DNA from 2 places in the Cupriavidus alkaliphilus genome. Region 2 is predicted to be linked to the other one. Evidence: predicted binding sites of a transcription regulator. Region 2 holds the regulator's gene; the other holds the start of a gene.
The links. Region 2 encodes LexA, which represses DNA repair genes until DNA is damaged. Its sites were predicted from a motif close to ACTGTATNNNNATACAGT; they were not measured.

Region 1: recA (recombinase RecA) is a predicted target of LexA. The motif match lies at 1,536-1,553, and genes of this name have one in related genera.

Annotation. Positions count from the first base shown of each region.
Region 1 covers NZ_JACHWE010000004.1:229,224-232,634, reverse strand. Annotated here, with positions in the region: gene recX (recombination regulator RecX) at 1-221, opposite strand, end outside; gene recA (recombinase RecA) at 330-1,394, opposite strand; gene FHX60_RS15925 (response regulator) at 1,631-2,320, shown strand; gene FHX60_RS15920 (sensor histidine kinase) at 2,369-3,411, shown strand, end outside.
Region 2 covers NZ_JACHWE010000001.1:1,088,054-1,091,464, reverse strand. Annotated here, with positions in the region: gene rpsF (30S ribosomal protein S6) at 1-338, opposite strand, end outside; gene FHX60_RS05175 (asparaginase) at 458-1,450, opposite strand; gene lexA (transcriptional repressor LexA) at 1,706-2,359, shown strand; gene FHX60_RS05165 (hypothetical protein) at 2,474-2,644, shown strand; gene FHX60_RS05160 (hypothetical protein) at 2,696-3,040, opposite strand; tRNA gene FHX60_RS05155 (tRNA-Ala) at 3,136-3,204, opposite strand; gene FHX60_RS05150 (hypothetical protein) at 3,339-3,411, opposite strand, start outside.

The DNA of each region.
Region 1 (3,411 bases), on a different contig from region 2:
GCGGTGCCGTAGCGGGCGCCGCGACGATGCACCAGGCTGTCGGCGAAGCGCTGGTTCGACAGCCAGTTCTCGCGCTCCAGCGCATCCAGCAATTGCTCCAGCTGCTCCGGCGACTCGGCATGCGGCGCCAGCTTGCGCGCCAGCTCGGCACGGCTGTGCTCGCGGCGCGAGAGGTAGCCGACGGCGCGGGCCTTCAGCGACAGCGGGGGACGGGTTGCCATGGGTGACCGGTATCAGCGGTTAGGAGGACGGCGCCTCGGGCCAAGTAAAAAGGCCGGAGCATCGGCGATGCCCCGGCCTTCGGGATGGCGCAGCGGCCGTCGGCGCGATCAGTCTTCGATCGTTGCGGCCGCGGCTGCGGCCGTCGGGTTCATGGCCACCACGCCCAGCGCCGCGCGCACCTTGTTTTCGATCTCGGCGGCAATGTCGGGATTCTCGCGCAGGTACTCACGGGCGTTGTCCTTGCCCTGGCCGATCTTCTCACCGTTGTAGCTGTACCAGGCGCCGGACTTCTCGACGATCTTGGCATCCACGCCCAGGTCGATGATCTCGCCCTGGCGCGAGATGCCCTGGCCGTAGAGGATGTCGAAGAAGGCCTCGCGGAACGGCGGCGATACCTTGTTCTTGACCACCTTGACCTTGGTCTCGTTGCCGATCACGTCGTCGCCCTTCTTGATCGAGCCGATGCGGCGGATGTCCAGGCGCACCGAGGCGTAGAACTTCAGCGCATTGCCGCCGGTGGTGGTTTCGGGCGAGCCGAACATCACGCCGATCTTCATGCGGATCTGGTTGATGAAGATCACCAGGCAGTTGGTGCGCTTGATGGTGCCGGTCAGCTTGCGCAGCGCCTGGCTCATCAGGCGGGCCTGCAGGCCGGGCAGCGAATCGCCCATTTCGCCTTCGATTTCGGCCTTCGGCACCAGTGCGGCGACCGAGTCGATGACGATAAGGTCGATCGAGCCCGAGCGCACCAGCGCGTCGGTGATTTCCAGGGCCTGCTCGCCGGTGTCGGGCTGCGAGATCAGCAGGTCGCCGACGCTGACGCCGAGCTTGGACGCATAGTTGACGTCCAGCGCGTGCTCGGCATCGATAAAGGCGCAGGTGCCGCCCAGCTTCTGCATCTCGGCCACGACCTGCAGCGTCAGCGTGGTCTTGCCCGAGGATTCCGGCCCGTAGATCTCGACCACGCGGCCGCGCGGCAGCCCACCGACGCCAAGCGCGATGTCCAGGCCGAGCGAACCGGTGGAAACCACCTGGATGTCCTTTTCGACCTCGCCGTCGCCCAGGCGCATGATCGAGCCCTTGCCGAACTGCTTCTCGATCTGGGAGAGCGCGGCGGCAAGCGCCTTCTGCTTCTCGGCGCTCACGCCGGCACCTGCCTTCTTGTCGTCCATGGTCGTCCTTGAATCAAATGGTGTATAAATAGGCCGCATGTGGCGCGGCACCGGCATTTGCCGGCATCAGCGCCGGCCCGGCTGTCTGCGCGGCCGCACTCCAGGGGGTCTCCCCGGGCGGCCCCAGCGGAACGTGCGGGTACTGTATAAAAAAACAGTATGCTTGGCAAGCCCCTTCGCGCCCCCGTGCCCGTTGCGCACCGGTGCCGGCTATGCCGGCCAGGGTGGAGACAACCATGCGCATTCTGATCGCCGAAGATGACGACGTGCTGGCCGACGGCCTGACCCGTTCGCTACGCCACTCGGGCTACGCCGTCGACCATGTCGCCAATGGCCTCGAAGCCGATTCGGCCCTGTCGACCCAGACCTTCGACCTGCTGATCCTCGACCTGGGCCTGCCGCGCATGTCGGGGCTGGAGGTGCTCAAGCGCCTGCGCGCGCGCGGCGCGATGCTGCCGGTGCTGATCCTGACCGCCGCCGACAGCGTCGACGAGCGCGTCAAGGGCCTGGACCTCGGCGCCGACGACTACATGGCCAAGCCCTTTGCCCTGACCGAGCTCGAGGCGCGCGTGCGCGCCCTGGTGCGACGCGGCGCCGGCGGCGGTGCCACGCTGATGCGCCACGGGCCGCTGGCCTACGACCAGGTCGGGCGCATCGCCTACCTGAACGACCAGATGCTGGACCTGTCCGCGCGCGAGATCGGTTTGCTGGAGATCCTGCTCACGCGCAGCGGCCGCCTGGTGTCGAAGGAACAACTGGTGGACCACCTGTGCGAATGGGGCGAGGAAGTCAGCAACAACGCCATCGAAGTCTATGTGCACCGCCTGCGCAAGAAGATCGAAGTGGGCGGCATCCGCATCGCCACCGTACGCGGGCTGGGCTACTGCCTGGAGAAATTCCAGCCGGCGGTGGCCGCGCCGCATTGATCCCGTGACCGCAGGCCATGCGACCGACCTGAGCGCAACCTCGCCGACATGAGCCTGCTGCGACTGCCCTGGCGGCGCGTGCCGCGCGCCACGCCCCCTTCCCCCTCCACGCCCGAGGCCACCGACCAGGACCTGGCCGACGCACTGCCGCACCTGGAGGAAAGCACCGCCCACCCCGCGCCGCGCTCGCTGTTCGGCGAGATCCTGGACTGGATGCTGGCACCGTTGCTGCTGCTCTGGCCGATGAGCATCGCGGTGACCTACCTGGTGGCCAAGTCGATCGCCAACGGTCCCTTCGACCGCGCGCTCGAAGCCAGCGCCATCGTGCTGTCGCAGCAGGTGCGCGAGGTCAACGGCCGCGTCACGTTGCAGCTGCCGCTGTCGGCGCGCGAGATCCTGCGCGCCGACGAGACCGACAACATCTACTACCAGGTGGTCGGCAAGCGCGGCGAATACATCGCCGGCGACCAGGACCTGCCCTTGCCTTCCGAGGAAGACCAGGGCCACGCCGGGCTGGTGTCGCTGCGCGATGACCGCGTGGCCGGCAATGACGTGCGCGTGGCCTACACCTATATCGAGCTCAAGCAGGTCAGCGGCACCCAGCCGGTGCTGGTGCAGGTGGCCGAAACCCTGGACAAGCGCGCCCGGCTGGCCAACGAGATCATCAAGGGCGTGATCCTGCCGCAGTTCGTGATCCTGCCGCTGGCGGTGGTGCTGGTGTGGTTCGGGCTGTCGCGCGGGCTGGCGCCGCTGACCGCGATCCAGCAGCGCATCCGCGCGCGCAACCCGGGCGATACCAGTCCCATCGACGAACGCGCCGCGCCGCAGGAAATCACGCCGCTGGTGGGCTCGTTCAACGACCTGCTGGCGCGGCTGGACCAGTCGGTGCAGACCCAGAAGCGCTTTATCGCCGATGCCGCGCACCAGATGAAGACGCCGCTGGCGGGCCTGCGCATGCAGGCCGAGCTGGCGCAGCGCGAGCAGTCGCCGGAAGAACTGCGGCGCTCGCTGGCGCAGATCGCGGGCAGCTCGGAACGCACCGCGCACCTGGTCACGCAGCTGCTGTCGCTGGCGCGCATGGAAAACCTGGC
Region 2 (3,411 bases):
TTGCGGGCTTCTTCGCGCTGCACTTCCTTCATCATCGGCGAAGGTGCGGTCTCGGCCTTCTTGGTCTGCACGATCAGGTGGCGCAGGACGGCGTCGTTGAACTTGAACGCGTGTTCCAGTTCAGCCAGGGTTTCCTTGCCGCATTCGATGTTCAGGCAAACGTAGTGAGCCTTGGCCAGCTTCTGGATCATGTAAGCCATCTGGCGACGGCCCCAGTCTTCCACGCGGTGAACGTTGCCGTTCTGCGAGGTCACGAGCTGCTTGTAGCGCTCGATCATGGCCGGCACTTGTTCGCTCTGGTCCGGGTGGACGATGAAGACGATTTCGTAATGACGCATTGACGCTCCTTTTGGGATTAGCCACCCGGGCGTCACGAGTCCGGTGTGGCAAGGTTGAATAGCCTTAAATTATAGCCCGCCGCGTGCCAACTACGCAAGCCGCTGATTTCACGGGCAAATCAGGCGCTGGCAAAGACCGCCTGCAGCCGCGCCGGGTCGCGCGCGAGCCCGGCATCCGCCGCCAGGGCCAGCGCCAGCAACACGCGCGCCTTGTAGGGATTGAGGTCCGCAGCAGACACGAACACACCGTCGACAGGACTGGGCTGCGGCGGGATCGCCACATGACCCGCACCGGTACGCGAGCTGCGCACCACCGCCACCCCGGCCGCCGCCGCATCGGCAAGAGCCGCTGCCAGCGCTTCGTGGACCGAGCCATTGCCGGTCGCGGCCACGACCAGCCCCGCGGCGCCGGCCTGCACTAGCGCATCCACCAGCGCCCTGCCCGGCTGGGCGTAGCTGGCCACGATCTCCACCACCGGCCACGCTGCCGGCATCGGCCCGATCGGCGCTGCCGCCCGCGGTGCCCGGGCAAAGCGCACGTAGTCGTCCTGCACGAACCCCAGCGGCCCGCACGGCGAGACAAAGGCATCGACCGCCGACGTATGCGCCTTGGCCACGTCCCGTGCCGCGTGGATCTGCTGGTTCAGTACCACCAGCACACCCTTGCCGCGCGCATCCGGGTGGGCGGCGACGCGCACCGCATCCAGCAAGTTCAGCGGCCCGTCGGCCGACAGCGACGTCGACGGACGCATCGCGGCGGTCAGGACCACTGGCACCGGACACGCTTGCGTCAGGTGCAGCGCCATCGCGGTTTCTTCCAGCGTGTCGGTGCCGTGCGTGATCACAATGCCCGCGACTTCGGGCTGCGCCGACCAGTGCTCCACCCGGGCCGCCAGTGTCTGCCACAGCGCAAAGGTCATGTCCTTGCTGTCGACCTGCGCCACCTGCTCGGCCTCGATGCGGGCCAGCGACTGCAAGGGCGGCACCGCCGCCAGCAATGAGGACACCGGCACGGTCGCCGCCTGGTAGCGGGCGCTGCTGGCGGCGCTGCCGGCGGCACCGGCGATGGTGCCGCCAGTGGCCAATACGACGATGCGAGGCAATTGGGTCATGGGAGCGCGCAACGATTTTGTTCTGGATAAAGGAAAGGCGATTGTAGCGGGCGCACACGCCCCGCCGCAGCCAGGATCAGACGCCTTGGCCGGTGTCCATGCGACACGCCTCAAAATTCTGCTTGCACTGACGCCGATACTGTATAAAATCACAGCATACTGTTTAAACATACAGTGCCCGGCCCGCCGGATGCTGGATAACGGACCAGAGCCTCCATCATCCAGCCCAGCGGCCCTGCACGGAACGGCGATCTCATGGCGACCCTGACACCCCGGCAGCAGCAGATTTTCGATCTGATCCGCAACACGATCCGCCGTACCGGCTTCCCCCCTACCCGCGCCGAGATCGCGGCGGAGTTCGGTTTCTCGTCGCCCAATGCCGCGGAAGAACATCTGCGGGCGCTGGCCCGCAAAGGCGTGATCGAACTGACGCCGGGCGCGTCGCGTGGCATCCGCCTGAAGGTGTCGCGCAGCGATTCGGAAATGCCGGACCAGTTCTCATTGCCAATGGCCGGCGTATTGCAGCTGACGCTGCCGCTGGTGGGCCGCGTCGCAGCCGGCAGCCCCATCCTGGCCGCCGAGCATATCGACCGCCAGTACCAGGTCGATGCTTCGGTCTTCGATGAGCGTCCGGATTACCTGCTGCGCGTGCGCGGCCTGAGCATGCGCGACGCCGGCATCCTCGATGGCGACCTGCTCGCCGTGCGCCGCGCCAGCGAGGCGGCCAACGGCAAGATCGTGGTGGCGCGACTGGGCGACGACGTCACCGTCAAGCGCCTGCAACGGCGCGGCGGCCATATCGAACTGATTGCCGAGAACCCGGACTTCACCAACATCATCGTCGAGCCCGGTGAAGAGTTCTCGCTGGAAGGCATCGCCGTCGGGCTGATCCGCTCTTCCGGCTTCTAGCCGGGCACCATCGCAGGCGCTTTGCCTGCACGGGCCTACCCGCTTCCATTGCTTTGCAGACGCCGCCCGGCTTGCCGGGTGTTGACCCCGCTTTGCCTAAAAAGAGGTGCCACCATGCCGCAAATCCACCACGTCGCCGCCCGCCGTCCGGTCAAGCCCGTGCCGTTTCGCCAGAGCAAGGGCGTACGCGTCTACCAGGGTACGCAGCGCCGTACCATGGTCGGCAGCATGGCGGCCATCTGCCGCATGCTGGAACTTGAAACCACCGAAAAGCTGGCCGCCTGACTGTTATTTACGGACGCGGACGCTTGCCGCGTCGCCAGACTTCTGTCGCGCTCAGCTACGCGCGCACGCCTTGGCTTCGGCCTCGAGTTCCGTCGGCGTCAGCTGGGGAAACCAGGTATCGGTCTTGCGCAATTCCAGCGCCGTGCCGTCGGCCTGTGGCGTCAGAGAGATCAGGTAGGCGTATTGATATTCACCGCTTGCCGCGCTCTGGCCGATACGGATTTCGATCTGGTTTTTCGCCGGCAACTGGACCAGCGTAGCCTCATCGCCAAGATTGTTGCGCAGGCATTTCGCGACCTCCGCCATCTTGACCGGCGTATACAGGCGCATCGGCGGGCGAGCGCGGACGTCCTTCTCCGAAGTGCCAGTGGCACACCCTGCCACCATGGTTGCCATCGCTGCGCCAATCAGTGCCGTTCGAACCAACATACCACCCCCGGGGAATGCAAAACGGCGCCCTTGGGAGGCACCGTCCTGGAGAATGCATGGGGTGGCTGGATGGGACTCGAACCCACGACGACGGGAATTTGCCATCCCGGCGTCCATCGCCATTGACCCCATTGAAATCAACGCTTTCGGCTTCGCATTGCAGTTTTGTGCGGAGCCGGGTGCGGATTTTAACCCGCGCACGCGCCACGCGCCATCTCGATCTTTGCGCGATTGACCAGCAGCGGCCTTTGGCCCGGCAGGCGGCTTACCAGCGCTTGCACTCGATCTTCTCTTCGAATTCCCCGTCGCGCTTCCACTCGCGCTCGATCAGGCAAGGG